DNA from 4 places in the Streptomyces sp. EDA2-14 genome. Region 1 is predicted to be linked to each of the others. Evidence: riboswitches for the same ligand, from Rfam matches in the RefSeq annotation. Region 1 holds a riboswitch; each other region holds the start of a gene.
What was found. Region 1 has a riboswitch for cobalamin ahead of nicT (Nickel transporter NicT). Riboswitches for the same ligand answer to the same signal wherever they lie in the genome.
Positions count from the first base shown of each region.

Region 1 (4,205 bases):
TCCCGGAACGTCACGGCGAGCCCGGACTCCTCGGCGAGCGTGGCCTGCACGACCTCCTTCTGCACCTCGCCGTAGAGCGACAGGAAGATCTCCTGGCGGACGTCGTCCTGCCGCAGGCCGATCAGCGGGTCCTGCTCGGCGAGCCGGGTGAGCGCGGCGAGCAGGGCGCCGCGCTCACCCGGCCGTTCGGGATCGATCACCGTCTCCAGGGTCGGCGGCGCGAAGTGGTGCTCCTTGACGGGGACTTGGGGATCGCCGAGGTCGTCCCCGACCCGTACGCCCCCGAGTCCCCACAGCCGCGCCACCTGTCCGGGACCCGCTTCCGTGCGTGGTGTGTCCGCGCCGTCGGTGAAGACCCGGATCCCTGTGACCCGGTCCTCACCGCCGCCGGGCAGCGCGAGCCGTTCGCGCACGCGCAGCGTCCCGGTGAACACCCGCGCGTACGCGATCTTCTCGCCGGCCGGTCCGCGCTCGACCTTGAACACGCGTGCAGAGAGAGGGAGTTGGCAATTCTCCTCGGCGGGCGGCAGCAGGTGCGTGATGCCGTCCACGAGGGCGTCGACACCCGCGCCCGTCATCGCCGAGCCGAAGTACACGGGATGTGTCTCGCCGCGCGCCGTCCGCTCGGCGAGAGCGTCGCGCAGCCACCCGTGGGTGACCGACTCCTCGTCCTTGACGTACGCCTCCAGGAGCGCGTCGTCGCGGGCGGAGAGCACATCGACCAGACGGGCGCGGTGGGCCGCGTCCCCGGCCTCGTACGGGACACACCATGCCTCGCGGCCGCCGAGGCCGTGCGCCACCGTGTTCATCGGGACCATGCCGGGCGCGAGCTTGCCGCGCAGGTCGGTGAGGAGCGAGGCCTCGCGGGCGCCCGCACGGTCCACCTTGTTCACGAACACCACGGTGGGGATGCGCAGTCGGCGCAGCGTCCGCATCAGGACGCGGGTCTGCGCCTGCACGCCCTCCACGGCCGACACGACGAGCACCGCCCCGTCGAGCACGCCGAGCACGCGCTCGACCTCCGCGATGAAGTCCGGGTGGCCCGGTGTGTCCACGAGGTTGACGGTGGTGTCGCCGACCGGGAACGAGACCACGGCCGACTTGATGGTGATGCCGCGCCGCCGCTCCAGGTCGAGGGAGTCGGTGCGGGTGCTCCCGTCGTCGACCCGGCCGAGTTCGTCGATCACCCCGGCCGAGTGCAGGAGCCGCTCGGTCAGGCTGGTCTTACCGGCGTCGACATGCGCGAGAATGCCCAGATTCAGCAGTGTCACTGGCAGTCATGTCCTTGAAGGAAGGGAATGCCACGGCGGGGTTCGCGGTGGCCCTCGGAAGGAACAGGACTGCAGTGCGCATGGATCGGTCCTCACACTCGGGGCGCGCGGCCGGCTGCCGCGTCGGGATCAGTGCAGCAGTCGGCCGCGCACCCCGGCAAACGATTTATCCCGGTGTCGGTGCTACGCGCCGTCGGCGACCCGCGCCGACCACCGCTGCTCGACCCGCGCCAGGCGCCAGTAGGCGATGGCCGCCGCCCACACGACCACGAACAGGCCCACGATCACGTACCCGACGTTGTCGAGGTCGAGACCGGCGATCCAGCCGGTGACCGCGTCGCGCAGGTCGAGCTTGTCGTGCAGCACACCGACGAGCTCGATCGTGCCGATGAAGAACGCGACCGCGATCGACAGGCCGGTGATGGTGAGGTTGTAGAACACCTTGCGCACCGGGTTGGAGAACGCCCACTGGTACGCGAAGTTCATGAACGTGCCGTCGAGGGTGTCGAACAGGCTCATGCCCGCGGCGAACAGCAGCGGCAGGCACAGGATCGCGTACCACGGCAGGCCCGCCGCGGCGCCGCTGCCCGCCATCACCATCAGGGTCACCTCGGTCGCGGTGTCGAAGCCGAGCCCGAAGAGGAAGCCGAGCGGGAACATCTGCCCGGGCCGGGTGATGGACTTGGTGAAGCGGCCGAGGATCCGGTTCATGAACCCGCGGGAATCCAGGTGCTCTTCGAGCTTCCGCTCGTCGTACGAGCCCGCGCGCATCGCCCTGAAGACCTTCAGGATGCCCATCAGGGCCACCAGATTCAGCGCCGCGATGAGGTACAGGAACGTACCCGACACGGTCGTGCCGACGACGCCGAGCACCTGGTGGGTGGGCGAGTCGTCGCTCGTCAGTGTGGTGGCGAGCGCGGTACCGCCCGCGACCAGCGCCGCGAGCACGACCACCACGCTGGAGTGGCCGAGCGCGAACCAGAAGCCCACCGACACGGGCCGCTTGCCGTCGGCCATCAGCTTGCGGGTGGTGTTGTCGATGGCCGCGATGTGGTCGGCGTCGAAGGCGTGCCGCATGCCAAGTGTGTACGCCGTGATGCCGAGGCCGATACCGAAGGCCTTGTTGTCGACTTCGTAGTGCTCGGGGACGACGAGCAGGAACAGCACGCCGAACGCGACGACGTGCAGCGCGGCGATCACCGCGATCAGACCGGCCGTGCGCAGCGTGTCCTCGCGGCGCCAGCGGAAGGCAGGGGAGGGGGAAACAGGGGAGTTCGGGGAGTTCCCGGGCAGGGTCATGCGTCGATCACGCTCCAGCACCTCGTGGATCACTTCGTGAGATGCCGCGGCCGGTCTCCTGGCTTACGGGCGTGCCCGCCGCTCCGGCCTTCCCAGCGGCCGACGGCCGCCAGTGGCGTACAGGATGGAACGACGCGCTTCGGACGACTCTGTCCGAAACCCGATCACAGTGGCGAGGGCCGCTCCGGACTGGACCCCTGAAGGGTCGTCACCGGTCTTCCCGAGCACCACGGCCCGACCACACTACTACCTACCGTGAAGCGCGCTCGCGCGCCCGCCCGATCTCCTCGTACGCCTTGTCCCGGCCCTCCCAGTGCGAGCCGTCGACCGACTTGCCCGGCTCCAGATCCTTGTAGACCTCGAAGAAATGGGTGATCTCCAGGCGGTCGAACTCGGGGATGTCCTCTATGTCGCGCGTCGCGTCGCGTCGCGGATCGTGCGCGGGGACGCACAGGATCTTCTCGTCCGGACCCTTCTCGTCGCTCATCACGAACATGCCGATCGCCCGGCACTCGATGGCGCAGCCGGGGAACGTGGCGTCGCCGGTCAGGACGAGCGCGTCCAGCGGGTCGCCGTCGCCGCCGAGCGTGCCGTCGATGTAGCCGTAGTCCGCCGGGTACTGCGTCGATGTGAACAGCATCCGGTCGAGCCGGATCCGGCCGATTTCGTGATCCATCTCGTACTTGTTCCGCGAGCCCTGCGGGATCTCCACGATCACGTCGAACGCCTCGGTGCGCGCGTCACTGCTGCCCAATGTGGCCTCCTTGCCGCATTCCGACGCCCACGAGTGTGCGCCGTGCGGGGCGAGGGCGGAACCCCTCAGGCGGCCGGGGGGATGGGGAATTCGAGTTCGGGCCGGTCCCAGGCGACGGCCGGCGGGCGGGCGAGCACGGTGCCGGTGCGCAGCGCGCCGAGCCCCCGGTAGAAGCCCTCGGCCGGTGGGTGCGCGACGACGCGGACGTGATCGAGGCCCGCGGCTCGCGCCCGGGCCCGCATGTGCGTGACGAGCAGCCGCCCGATGCCCCGGCCCTGCGCCTCGTTCGCGACGAACATCAGGTCGAGCTCCGGCGGCTCCGTGAGCAGCGCGTAGAAGCCGAGCACGAGGTCGTCGGCCGGATCCACCGCCGCGTAGACGTGATGCGCCTCTATGTAGTCGGGGCCCACCCGGTAGCCCGCGACCATGGAGGCGTAGTGGCCCTCGTAGGCCTTGGAGCCGCGCACGAGGCGGGTGAGGCGCCGGGCGTCCCGTGCGGTGGCCCGCCGGACGGTGAGGGGTGCCCCTCCGCGGTGCGTAATGCTCGCGTTCATACATCGAGTATTACGCATCCGGGGGCGCAGTCAGGCGGCGGGCACGGTGGACCGGGCCTGGCGCAGGAACGTGGCGTTGTCCGGGGTCTGGCGCAGCTTGTCGAGCAGGGCCTCGTACGACGCGGCCGGATCGCGGCTCTGCAGGGCGCGCCGCAGTCCGCCCACCACCGCCGACTCGGCGGCGGGGAGCAGGAGTTCCTCGCGGCGGGTGCCGGAGGGCGTGAGGTCGACGGCCGGGTGGACGCGGCGCTGGGCGAGGGTGCGGTCGAGGCGCAGCTCCATGTTGCCGGTGCTCTTCAGCTCTTCGAAGTAGAAGTCGTCGGCGCG
Region 1 covers NZ_JBUEGE010000018.1:130,476-134,680, reverse strand. The annotation lists gene ACY34M_RS32520 (GTP-binding protein) at 1-1,271, opposite strand, end outside; gene nicT (Nickel transporter NicT) at 1,455-2,570, opposite strand; cobalamin riboswitch at 2,602-2,817, opposite strand; gene ACY34M_RS32510 (inorganic diphosphatase) at 2,821-3,324, opposite strand; gene ACY34M_RS32505 (GNAT family N-acetyltransferase) at 3,390-3,878, opposite strand; gene rho (transcription termination factor Rho) at 3,909-4,205, opposite strand, start outside.

Region 2 (4,205 bases), on a different contig from region 1:
ATCACGGCCGTACCGGCGAACAGCAGCGCGTACGTCTGCACTTGGGGCAGGTCACGGTTCTGGACCGCCTCGACGAAACCGTTGCCGAGGCCGCTGAATCCGAACACGGCCTCCACCAGTACGGCGCCGCCGAGGAGCCCTTCCACGCAGCGGGCGTACTGCTGCGCCGCCGGGCCGAGCGCTCCCGGCAGTACGTGTCGCAGCACCACGGTCCGCTCGCGTACGCCGAGGAGCCGCAGGTGTTCGGCGACCGCGCCGTGCCGCTCCGCCGCGACCCCGACGCGTATCTGCCGTGCCAGATCGCACACGTGACGTGCCGTCAGTACGACGACCGGCAGCACCAGGGCGGCGGGCTGCGCGAGCAGTGCGCCCGTGTCCATGCCGACGGCGGTGGCGGGCAGCAGGCCTGCCCACAATGACAGCGAGGCGACCAGCAGCAGCCCGAGCACGAACTCCGGTACCGCGTGCAGCACAACCGCCGCCGCGTTCAGGGCGCGGTCCACGCGGCTGCCCTCGCGCAGGCCCGACACCGTGCCGACGAGCGGGGCGAGCACGGTGACGAGGACCAGCGCCGGGAGGCCGATCAGGAGCGTCACACCGACACGGCGGCCGATGTCGTCGCCGACCGGGAGTCCGGTGGTGAGGGACTGCCCCGGCTCGCCGGTGAGCAGGTGCCCGAGCCAGTGTCCGAAGCGGGTCCAGGCCGGTTCGTCGAGACCCAACTGCTCGCGCAGCGCCGTGACTTGTTCGGGGGTGCCGAGTTCACCGCGGAGCACGTCCGCCGTGTCGCCGGGCAGCAGCGTACCGACGGCGAACACGGCGACGAGCACCACCAGGCACTGCACGAGGGCGAGCAGGCAGCGTCGGGCGATGTAGGCGCGCACGCCGTCAGCCGACGCGGACGCGGTCGAAGCGGGCCCAGTCGTGCGAGTTCGGTGGCGCGGCGCGCAGGCCGCTCACCGTGCGGGCGATGGCGTCGTTGGCGTCGGAGAACGCCCACACCAGAAGTCCTGACTCCTCGCGGGCGATCTTCTGGGCGCGCGCGAGCAGGTGCAGCCGCTCCTGTTCGTCGCGGGTGGTGCGGGCCCGGTCCAGGAGGGTGTCGAACTTCTTCGAGGCGTACTGGGTCTGGTTGCGGGCGGCCCCGCCGCGCACCCGCTGCTGCAGGAAGTCGGAGACGGGCAGGGTGGAGGTCGTGTTGAAGGCGGCCACCCCCTTGGTCCTGATCTCGCTGAAGTAGGTACTGGAGGCGCGGGTGTTGGCGGACACCTTCAGGCCCACTTCGCGCAGTTGCCGTGCCATCAGCTCGACGGCCGGTTCCCAGGCGGCGTCGACGGAGCTGGTCTCCACGGTGACGCGCAGCCCGTGGGCGCCCGCCTCCTTGACGAGCCTGCGGGCCTCGTCGACATCGCGCTCGCGGGGCTTGAGGTCGTCCGGGTAGCCGCGCAGGCCGAGCCCGAACAGGTCGTTGCCGGTCTCACCGTGCCCGGCGAGCGCGATCCGGACCAACGCCTCGCGGTCGATGCCCAGTTGCACGGCGCGTATCAGGCGGGAGTCGTCGAACGGCTTGCGTCCCGTGCGCAGGAGCAGTTGCTGCGCGGTCGCGCGCTTCGCGGTCAGCAGTCGCGTGGAGCCGTCCTTCTTCAACCGCTCCACGGAGGCTCCGGCCATGTCGGCCCCGTAGTGCACCTGCCCGGACAGCAGGGCGTTGAGCCGCGCCGACTCCTCGTTCGCGGGGACGATCTCCAGCTCGGCGATGTGCGGGGCGCCGTCCCAGTGGTCCGCCCAGCGCCGGTAGCGGGCAGTGCCGCCGGGCGTGAACGAGACGTAGGTGAAGGGCCCGGAGCCGACCGGCTTGCGGAAGTCGGTCGTCCCGTCGGGGACGATCTCGGTACCGGGGCCCGCGAAGACGGTGGGGAACTCGAAGTTCGGTGCCTTCAGGACCAGCACGACATCGCGCGCGCCGTCGGCCTTGCTGGCGGTGAAGTCGATCGCGGAGAGCAGCACCTGCGAGGGCGAGCCGGTCTTGGGGTCGGCGGCGCGACGGTAGCTGTAGAGAACGTCCTTGGCCGTGACCGGCTTTCCGTCGTGGAACTGTGCCGCGCGCAGACGGACGCGCCACCGCGTGCCGGACGCGTCGCTCTCCCAGGACTCCGCGAGCCGCTTGCGGACCGACATGTCGTCCGCGTACGTGCCGAGGGTGTCGTACAGGGCCTTGGCGCGCGCCTGGTCGACGAAGTTCGGGGCGACGTGCGGGTCCAGCGTCTCCCCGGATCCGCCGGAGGTGAACGCCGCGCGGAACCGGTCGCCGCCTCCGCCGTCCTTCGTGTCACCGCCGCAGCCGCTGAGCAGACCGGTGCCGGCCAGTGCCAGGGCGCCCCCTCCTGCCAGCACGCCACGCCTGCCAGGTTGCGATCGCCGCTCCGGTTGCGTCCGGACATGCGTCGTCACATCGATCCTCTCCGGGGTGTCCTCGCCCCTGCTGTTGGACCGACGACGGGTCAGTCTCCTGGCTCCCGGATCGCCGCTCGCCTCCGCCTTCCCGTCCGCTCGCGCGGGCAGTGGCGTGCGGGAGGATCGCTTCCCGGTCACAGTGGCGGGACCGCGCCGGATTCACACCGGCTTCCTGGCCCCCGTCGCCTCGTGCGCCCATTGTGGCGCACGTGGCAAGAGACACCTGTACCCGGTGGGCGTCACACGACGGCCGTCTTCCGGTGGCGGCAGAACACCTCTCCCGCCGCGTACCAGATCGCCCCCCCTGCACGATGGGCGTCATGCGCCGGTCGCTGCCTTCCGGACCAGGCTGTTCAGGTCCTCCACGGAGGCCGGACCGAAGTCCAATTCGTCATGAGGGTCAGGCCCGCCCGTGTGCAATCAGGGCCGCATGAGGCAGGACCAGTGCGCCGTCCGGGTCGGTGAACTCCGCGCACAGTGAATCGAAGTGGTGCCTGATCTCGTCGATGACCGCCGAGGGCTGGCTCGTCACGATCTGGCCGATCGTCGCCACTCCGGCGGCCGGTCCGCTCCACCATTCCTCGGGCGTCGTCCGGTGGTCCCAGGTCACGGTGTCACTGACGACGTCCTTCAGACCCGCCTCGCCGAGCAACGCTGCGAAGCCTTGTTCCGTACGCAGGAAGTCGTCCCCGGGGGCGAGACCCGGCAGGTGTGCGGGGCGGGTGACGCCTGCCGCCTCGACGGCTCGCCCCAGGAGCGTCTGCCCGGAGGCGGCGGGAACTCCCCAGATGGTGACGGCTGTCCGCCCGCCGGGACGCGTCACCCGGCGCAGCTCCGTCAGGGCTTCCCGAGGTTGCCCGACGTGGTTGAGGACGAAGTTCCCGATCACGGCGTCGAACTCGTCGTCCGCGAAGGGGAGATGGGGCAGCGCGGCGAGCCGTACGTCGGCGTCGGGAGCCGCCGGCGCGGCCCGCGCGACCATGCCGGGTTCGGCATCCACCGCCGTCACCTTCGCTCCCCGCCCACAGGCGAGCGCGGCAGCGGTGCCCGTGCCCGTCCCCACGTCGAGAACCCGCACGCCCGCCCCGACCCGCACCCCGGCAGCGTCGAGGAGTCCGGGCACCGGATATGCGCAGAGCTTGGCGAAACTCGCGGCATAGGCATCGGCGCGCCCCGCCCACGTCCGCCGCTCGGACTCGTCGAACGCCGTCTGCACCGCTCGTCCCCTCCCCCGGAGCGGCGTCCGCCGCACCGACAATCCCGCCGTGCCGACGCCAACCCATGAGTGATCAACGGGGGCCGGAGATCGGAAACCCGCACCCACCACGGCCCGCCACCTCACACGTTCCGCTCCCCCAGCCGGTGCGGATGTGCCGGGTACACGCCGAGGACGCGCACCTCGGACGAGAAGAAGCGCAGTTCCTGGAGCGCGAGGGCCATACGTGGTTCGTCGGGGTGGCCCTCGATCTCGACGTAGAAGCAGCTCGGGTTGAGGCCCGCGCCCATCTGATAGCTCTCGATCTTGGTGAGGTTCACCCCGCTGCTGGCGAAGCCGCCGAGCGCTTTGTACAGGGCGCTCGGGATGTTCCGTACGGCGAAGAACAGGCTCGTCATGGTCGGCCCGCCGGACACGGGGGCGAAATCGGCGTCACGGGACAGGATGACGAACCGCGTGGTGTTGTCCGGGTTGTCCTCGACGCCCTCCTGCAACACGTCGAGACCGTAGTGCCCGGCCGCGGCCGGCGGGGCGA
Region 2 covers NZ_JBUEGE010000025.1:102,263-106,467, reverse strand. The annotation lists gene ACY34M_RS37685 (ABC transporter permease) at 1-884, opposite strand, end outside; gene ACY34M_RS37680 (ABC transporter substrate-binding protein) at 889-2,394, opposite strand; cobalamin riboswitch at 2,483-2,696, opposite strand; gene ACY34M_RS37675 (class I SAM-dependent methyltransferase) at 2,855-3,670, opposite strand; gene ACY34M_RS37670 (prephenate dehydratase) at 3,793-4,205, opposite strand, start outside.
Region 2: linked by a shared signal. The riboswitch ahead of ACY34M_RS37680 (ABC transporter substrate-binding protein) and the one ahead of nicT (Nickel transporter NicT) in region 1 are both predicted to bind cobalamin.

Region 3 (4,205 bases), on a different contig from region 1:
CGTCCGCGTCCACCGGATCCACGTGCTTGGCGGCCGGCAGCGACTCGCCGGTCAGGGCGGCCTCGTCGGCGCGCAGCCCGGTGGACTCCAGGAGCCGCAGGTCGGCGGGGACCCGGTCGCCCGACCGCAGCCGCACCACGTCCCCCGGCACGAGCTCCTCCGCGTCCGCCTCGACCCACGCCCCGTCGCGCCGGGCGTGCGCCATGACGGAGAGCATCGACCGGATCCCGTTCAGCGCCTTCTCCGCCCGGCCCTCCTGCACCAGGCCGATCACGGCGTTGATCACGGCGACGGCGAGGATGACGGAGAAGTCCACCCAGTCGCCGAGCAGCGCCTTCAGCACGGCGGAGCCGAGCAGGACGTAGATCAGGACGTCCTGGAACTGGGCGAGGATCCGCCGCCACAGCGGGGTCGGGGCGGGTGGCGCGAGGCGGTTGGGCCCGCTGTCGGCGAGCCGCCGCGCTGCCTCCACCCGGGTGAGTCCGTCGGCGGAGGTGTCGTACCGCTCCAGCACCGCCGGCACCGGCAGGGACCACGGCACCGCCGCATCCTCGCCTGCGGGGTCCGGATGACTCGTGGCCGCGCTGCTGGACATGGTCCCAGTGAACAATGGGACAGGTGCGCTGTCGCGTTGTCCGTACTCCCCCGCGGCCGGTCATCGCACCAAGCAGCAGTCCCCGCACTTCCCGCCGCCCGGCGCCCGGTAGTACAGGCAGCAGCTGCGGCGCCGGAACGTCAGCTCCGGGCCGGTGATGCGGCCGGTGCCGCGCAGCCGGCCCGTGTCGAGCAGGGTCTGCGTCAGGTCCGTGACCGCCGTCCGCAGGCCCGGCCGTGACCTGAGCAGTTGCGCCGCCGAACCGACAAGGGCCGACGCGGAGTTGCCCGCCAGCAGGCGCGGCGCCGTCTTCACGGTGAGACCGTCCTCGATCCGTTCGAGGGCTCCCTCGACCTGCCCGTGCACGGCGTCGGCGAGCGCGGGCAGCCCCGGGACACGTAGCCCCCGCGGCTCGGCCAGGCGGAGGGCCGAGCCGTCGCCCGCCCACTCCACGGTGCGCATCGTCGGCACGATTCCGTGCACGAGGGCGCAGGCCAGGACGGGTGACCAGAGCCGGGCCGCGAGTCCCAGATGGGCGATCGAGACACCGATCCGGGCCTCGGGGGATGCGTAGCGCTCGTTGACCGTCCGGGCCCGGGCGGCGAACCCCGCGTGACTGGGCCCATCGGTGTCGGCGGCAGCGTGCTCGCCCGGCGCCCGGCCCACATCAAGGGCGAAGAAACCGCCGATCCGCGCCACATCCCGCAGCACCTCGGCCACTTCCTCCGTAGACACCTCTTCCGGCTCTCCGGACACTTGGGCGCTCACGATGCCGTGGCGCGGCGCGGCCGGTCGATGAGGTACAGGTCGAGGATCTCGGGCCGGGGCGCGACTCCCGGCCCTCCGGCGCTCACCCACCGCGCGATGTCCTCGGTGGCGTCGGAGTCGTTGACCAGGCCGAGCCACACCGGTCGTGCGCCGGCCGCCCGACCGGCGGCGGAGGGCTGCACCACGACGACGTTGGCCTGCTCGCACACGTCCAGGCACTCGGAGATCCGCACCGGCGCGACCTCCCGGAGCCGCGCCTTCTGCGCCGCGTGATCGCCGGCGACCTTGACGGTGCCGCAGCAGCAGTCACGGCACACGACCACCCTGCACGCGACCGCGCGGTCCGCCGCCGTGCTCACTTCGTCCGCGAGCCGTTCAGGCATGCCGCGTCCCTCCTCTTGCCGGGGAGTTCCGCCCCGGATCGCTTCGAGGGGGCGACAGCGTGAGTCTCCTGGCTCTCGGGTCCGTGCTCGTCCCGGCCTTCCCACCCTTGCGGGGCAGTGGCGCGTCGGGATCCGCTCGCCGATCACAGTGGCGGTACCGCACCGGATTCGCACCGGTTTCCTCGGGCCGCCGTCGCCCATGTCCTCGGCCATCCTGCCATGTGTGCCACGGCCCTTGGGCCGCAGCCGAGTTGTGGCCCCCTGTGGCCAGGCGTGAGCGCGGGGCCGTAGGGTTGCGCACGCAGCTGGTTCGCCCCGTCCGCCAGGCGGGATGCGTCGCAAGAGGGAACCCGGTGGGAATCCGGGACTGCCCCGCAGCGGTGAGTGGGAACGACCGCCGTCATACGCACTGGGCCCCGCGACAGGGGACCCGGGAAGCGACGGCCAGTAGAAGTTCCGTACCTGTACGGGACGCGCCCACGAGTCCGAAGACCTGCCATCTGCCCGTGCGCGGACGACACGTGCACGGACATCCCGGTGACCTCGTGGGCGGGTCGGCGTGCACACCGAGCGGACGACCGCGCCATCGCGTGCCGGGTCGTGACCGCCGGTCGTGCCACTCCTTCGCGCCGCACGGGTCTGCGGGATCTCAGGGATACGTCTCGAAGGAGAACTCCGTGACCACCAACACCGCGGCGGCGGCAGCACGGGCCACCGTGTACGGCTACCCCCGCCAGGGACGCGACCGCGAACTCAAGAAGGCGATCGAGGGGTACTGGAAGGGCCGCCGCACCGCCGACGATCTCCGTTCCACGGCCGCCGACCTGCGCCGCGCCAACTGGCGCGAGCTCGCCGACGCCGGCATCGGCGAAGTCCCCACCGGCGACTTCTCGTACTACGACCACGTCCTCGACACCACCGTCATGGTCGGCGCCGTCCCGCGGCGACACCGCGCCCAGGTCGACGCCGACGCGCTGGACGGCTACTTCGCCATGGCGCGTGGCACGCAGGACGTCGCACCGCTGGAGATGACCAAGTGGTTCGACACCAACTACCACTATCTGGTGCCGGAGTTGGGTCCGGACACGGTGTTCGCCGCCGACTCCGCCAAGCAGGTCGCGGAGCTGCGGGAGGCCGTCGCGCTCGGTCTGGCCGCCCGTCCTGTGCTGGTCGGACCCGTCACGTATCTGCTGCTCGCCAAGCCCGCGCCCGGTGTCGCGGCCGACTTCGACCCGTTGACCCTGCTCGACCGGCTGCTGCCGGTGTACGGGGAGGTGCTCGCCGATCTGCGGGCGGCCGGGGCCCGGTGGGTGCAACTCGACGAGCCGGCCCTGGTCCAGGACCGCACCCCGGCCGAGTTGAACGCCGCCGCCCGCGCCTACCGCGACCTCGGCGCCCTCACCGACCGTCCGAAGCTCCTGGTCGGCACGTACTTCGACCGACTCGGTGACGCGCTGCCGGTGCTGGCCAAGGCCCCGGTCGACGGCCTCGCCCTCGACTTCACCGGCCCGGCCGCCGCCAACCTGGACGCGCTCGCCGCGGTCGGCGGGCTGCCCGGGAAGCGGCTGGTCGCCGGTGTGGTGGACGGCCGCAACGTCTGGGTCAACGACCTGGAGAGGTCCCTCGTCACGCTCGGCACCCTGCTCGGCCTCGCCGACCGGGTCGACGTCGCGCCTTCCTGCTCGCTGCTCCACGTCCCGCTCGACGCGTCCCTGGAGCGGGACATCGAGCCGCAGATCCTGCGCTGGCTCGCCTTCGCCCGCCAGAAGACCGACGAAGTGGTCACCCTCGCCAGGGGGCTGGCCGGCGGCATCGACACCATCACGGCCGAACTCGCGGGAAACCGGGCCGCACTGAGCTCCCGCGCCACCTCGCCGATCACCAGGGACCCGGCCGTCCGTGCCCGCGCCGCCGCCGTCACCGACTCCGACACCCGCCGCTCGCAGCCGTACGACGAACGGGCCGCCGCCCAGCGCGCGCTCCTCGGCCTGCCGCTGCTGCCGACCACCACCATCGGGTCGTTCCCGCAGACCACTGAACTGCGCACCGCCCGCGCCGAACTGCGCGCCGGGCGCCTCGACACCGCGGGCTACGAGGACCGTGTCAGGAGCGAGATCCGCGAGGTCGTCTCCTTCCAGGAGAAGGCGGGGATCGACGTCCTCGTGCACGGCGAGCCCGAACGCGGCGACATGGTGCAGTACTTCGCCGAGCAGCTCACCGGCTACCTGGCCACGCGGCACGGCTGGGTGCAGTCGTACGGCACGCGCTACGTCCGCCCGCCGGTCCTCGCGGGCGACATCTCCCGTTCCGAACCGATGACGGTGCGCTGGACGTCGTACGCCCAATCGCTCTCCGACCGTCCCGTCAAGGGCATGCTCACCGGGCCCGTCACCATGCTCGCCTGGTCCTTCGTCCGCGACGACCAGCCGCTCGGCGACACCGCACGGCAGGTCGCCCTC
Region 3 covers NZ_JBUEGE010000014.1:207,008-211,212, reverse strand. The annotation lists gene ACY34M_RS28955 (cation-translocating P-type ATPase) at 1-595, opposite strand, end outside; gene ACY34M_RS28950 ((2Fe-2S)-binding protein) at 656-1,330, opposite strand; gene ACY34M_RS28945 ((2Fe-2S) ferredoxin domain-containing protein) at 1,360-1,746, opposite strand; cobalamin riboswitch at 1,808-1,930, opposite strand; cobalamin riboswitch at 2,036-2,261, shown strand; gene metE (5-methyltetrahydropteroyltriglutamate--homocysteine S-methyltransferase) at 2,424-4,205, shown strand, end outside.
Region 3: linked by a shared signal. The riboswitch ahead of ACY34M_RS28945 ((2Fe-2S) ferredoxin domain-containing protein) and the one ahead of nicT (Nickel transporter NicT) in region 1 are both predicted to bind cobalamin.

Region 4 (4,205 bases), on a different contig from region 1:
GGGGCGGCCGATCGCGGCGAAGAAGGACCGCCACTGGGCGTCGGTGTAGATCATGACGGCGAGGTGGCCGTCCTTGGTGCGGCACGGGCGGCGGTGCGGGGAGCGGGTACGGGCGTAGCCGGTGGGGCCCGTGGGCGGGTCGAAGACGCGGCCGCCCTGCTGTTCGAGCAGGGTGAACGAGGCCATGGTCTCCATCATCGGGACCTCGACGGCGCGGCCCCGCCCGGTGGCCTCGCGGCCGTGCAGCGCGGCGAGGACGGCCGCGGCGCCGTAGATGCCGACCGTCTTGTCGGCCGCGGCCTGCCGCACGTACTCCGCTCCGCCGTCGCCGCCCTGAAGTGCGGCGACTCCCCCGGCGGCCTGGATGACGTCGTCGTAGGCGGGCCGGTCCGAGTCGGGGCCGCCGGCGGCGAAGCCGCGGAACGCGCAGTGGACGAGGCGCGGGTTGCGCTCCAGGGCGGATGCGGCGGTGAGCCCGAGTCGGCGGGCGGCCGCGGGGCGCAGGTTGTGCACGAGGACGTCGGCCGAGTCCACGAGTGCGGCGAGGACGGGCGCGGCGCCGGGCGCCTTGAGGTCGAGGGCGACGCTGCGCTTGCCGCGGTTGGTGTTGAGGAAGGCGGGGCCCATGCCGTTGCCCCGGGTGTCGGCGATGTAGCGGACGACGTCGCCTGCGGGCGGCTCGACCTTGATGACGTCCGCGCCCCACTGGGCGAGCAGCAGGGTGCAGTACGGGCCCATCAGCGTCGAGGTGATGTCGACGACGCGGACGCCGTTGAGCGGCCAGCCCGCAGGGGGTCCGCCGCCGCTCGCCGTCTCCACTGCCGCTTCGGAATTGTCTACCGATTCTGCCGGTTCCTTCGGCGTCATCGCCGAGTCCTCCTCTGAAATCGGCCGCCGATGACGTGTATTGAAGCCATCGTCGGGTTTCATATCGGGGCGTTCACTACCGAACGGGACATCCATCCGAGCAAGATTGGATGCAATCTGACGCACAGTGCGGCACCATGTCAATGCCCCTGCGTGTTCAGGGGAGTTAGAGTCGACAACCCTCGGCGGGAAGGCAGGCAACAGTGACGGCTCAGACGGGGGCGGAGCGGCTGGACGCGGTGTCCGGCGCGGTGGCCCAGGTGGTGGAGGAGCTGCGGGCGATGCTGTTCGCGCGCGATCTGACACCGGGCAGCCCGGTGCGCCAGGAGGCGCTGGCCGCGCGTCTCGGGGTCAGCCGGGCCCCGGTCCGCGAGGCGTTGCGGGTGCTGGCCAGCGAGGGCGTCCTCGATCACGTCCGCAACGTCGGGTACCGGGTGAAGGTACTGACCGCGGCCGAGTTCGAGCAGACCTATCTGATGCGGCGGGTCCTGGAGGCGGAGGTGCTGCGCCGACTGCCGCCCTTCTCGGCCTCCGCCCTCGAAGGACTGTCCGCCGTGAACGAGCAGATCGCCGAGGCGTCGGCCCGCGCCGACCTCACCGCCATGGCCCGCCTCAACTCCGATTTCCACTTCCGCATGTTCACCGCGTCGGGCCTGGACCTCGTCGTCGCCGAACTGCGCCGCGTCTGGCAGCTGAGCGACGGCTACCGGGCCTACCTCCTGCACGACCCGCTGTCGCAGAAGCGGATCGTCGACGAGCACGCGGAGATGGTCGAGGCGCTCCGGGCCCGGGACCACGAACGCCTCGTCTCCCTCATGGACCACCACAGGGACGGGACCCGCCCCCAGCTGGAAGCGGTCTTCACGCCGCCCTCCGCGTAGCCGACGCCGGGCGTGATAGTTTCGCCGAGCCAGTCGTACCTTTGTGCGTTTTTCTACGCACACGGGTCAGGGAATCCGGTGCGAATCCGGAACTGACGCGCAGCGGTAAGGGTGACGGGCGGAGCCACTGCCACTGGGCCGGCACATCGGTCCGGGAAGGCGCTCCGCTCGGCCGACCCCGAGTCCGAAGACCTGCTGGCGGCCTCCAGAGCCGCGTGGCCCGGGGGCGGACCGTAGGCCGGCTCCGCGTATGAGCCCTGGACGCGAAGGAACCTCCGTGCTGTTCGCACGTCAGCTCCGCCGATGCACACCGCTGTTGGCGCTCGCCCTGCTGATCACCGGCTGCGGCACGCCTGCCGCGACCGAGGACGACGCCGCCGGTGGCGGCGGCGTCTCGCTCACCAATTGCGGCAGGAAGGTCCACGTCGAGCACGCCCCGAAGCGGGCCGTCGCCCTCGACCAGGGCTCCGCGGAGATCATGCTCTCGCTGGGCCTGGCGGACCGGATGGTGGGCACCGCCACCTGGACCGACCCGGTCCTCAAGAACCTGGCGAAGGACAACGCGAAGGTGCCGCGCCTCGCCGACCGCTACCCGTCGTTCGAGAAGGTCCTCGGCACCGAACCGGATTTCGCCGCGGCCTCGTTCACGTACACCCTCGGCAAGGGCGGAGTGGCGCCGCGCGCGGAGTTCGAGAAGCTCGGCGTGCCCACGTACCTCTCCCCCAGCGACTGCGCGGGCAAGGACAACGGGGGCGACGGGGACGGGGTGCGGACCAAGGCCCTGGGCCTCGACGTCGTGTACGGCGAGATCCGGGACCTGGCGCGCGTCTTCGACGTCGAGGAGCGCGGCGAGAAGCTCATCGGGACGCTCAAGTCGCGCGTGAACAAGGCCACTTCCGGTGTCGACGCGCACGGCGTCGACGTCCTGTACTGGTTCGCCAACTCCGACTCGCCCTACATGGCGGGGTGTTGCGGGGCGCCCGGCGTCGTCACCAAGGAGCTCGGGGCGCGCAATGTCTTCGACGACACGCGCGCGGAGTGGCCGCAGGTGAACTGGGAGACGGTCGCGGAGCGCGATCCGGACGTGCTGGTCATCGGCGATCTGACGCGCCGCTCGCAGTCGGCGGAGTCGGCCGCGCAGAAGATCGGGTTCCTGGAGTCGAACCCCGTCACGAAGCAGCTGACCGCAGTGAAGAAGAAGCGGTACGTGCGCCTGAGCGGGCAGGCCATGAACCCGACCATCCGGACCGTCGACGGAGTGGAGCAGGTGGCCGCGGGGCTGCGTGAGTTCGGGCTCGCGCGATGACGGCGGCGCATCCGGCGGCCTCCCCTCGCGTCTCCGTTCGGGCCGCTCTCGCCTGGGCGGCCGGCCTCGCCGCGCTCTGTGTCTCCGTGGCCTTCGCGATCACCTTCGGTCCCGCGCAGATCCGGGTCGGCGACGTGTGGACGGCCGTCGGCGACCGGATCGGCCTCGGCACCTCGGACCTCTCGCCGATCCGGGACGGCATCGTATGGAACCTGCGGCTGCCGCGGACGCTGCTCGCGGCGGTGTGCGGGGCCGGGCTCGCGGTGTGCGGCACGGTGCTCCAGGCGCTGCTGCGCAATCCGCTCGCCGATCCGTTCGTGCTCGGTGTCTCGTCGGGGGCGTCGACCGGCGCCGTGCTCGTCGTCGTGCTGGGGCTCGGCGGGGGTGCCGTGTCCGTGTCGGGCGGCGCGTTCCTGGGCGCCGTGTGTTCGTTCGCGCTGGTCCTTGTGCTCAGTCACACGCTGGGCGGGAGCACGGACCGGGTGGTGCTGTGCGGGGTCGCGGCGATGCAGCTGTTCTCGGCGCTGACCTCGTTCGTCGTCCTGACGTCTGCGGACGCGGAGACGACGCGCGGTGTGCTGTTCTGGCTGCTCGGCTCGCTCAGCGGGGTCGGCTGGACCGAGGTGTGGCTGTGCCTGGCCGTCCTCGCCGTCGCGCTCGTGGTGTGCCTGGCGTACGGGCGCGCCCTCGACGCGTTCGCCTTCGGGGCGGAGGCGGCGGCCACGCTCGGCGTCCGGGTGGCCCGCACCCGGATCGTGCTGCTGTGCGTGACGGCGCTGCTCACGGCGGCGCTGGTGAGCGCGGCGGGGGCGATCGGCTTCGTGGGCCTGGTGCTGCCGCACGCGGCGCGCGCCCTGGTGGGCCCCGGGCACGCCCGGCTGCTGCCGGTGACGGCGCTCGCGGGGGCGGTGTTCCTGGTGTGGGTGGACACGGTCGCGCGGACGGTGCTCGAACCGCAGGAGGTTCCGGTGGGTGTGGTGACATCACTGATCGGTGTGCCGGCGTTCGTGCTGGTGCTCTACCGCCGCCGGGGTGTGCGGTGACGGCGGGGCTGCGCGCGGAGCGTGTGTCGTGGTCGCCGGGCGGGGCCCTGGTGCTCGACGGGGTGAGCCTGACACCGGAGCCCGGCACGGTCACCGGGGTGCTCGGTC
Region 4 covers NZ_JBUEGE010000017.1:105,284-109,488, forward strand. The annotation lists gene ACY34M_RS31405 (CaiB/BaiF CoA transferase family protein) at 1-819, opposite strand, end outside; gene ACY34M_RS31410 (GntR family transcriptional regulator) at 1,071-1,748, shown strand; cobalamin riboswitch at 1,762-1,962, shown strand; gene ACY34M_RS31415 (ABC transporter substrate-binding protein) at 2,026-3,054, shown strand; gene ACY34M_RS31420 (FecCD family ABC transporter permease) at 3,051-4,097, shown strand; gene ACY34M_RS31425 (ABC transporter ATP-binding protein) at 4,094-4,205, shown strand, end outside.
Region 4: linked by a shared signal. The riboswitch ahead of ACY34M_RS31415 (ABC transporter substrate-binding protein) and the one ahead of nicT (Nickel transporter NicT) in region 1 are both predicted to bind cobalamin.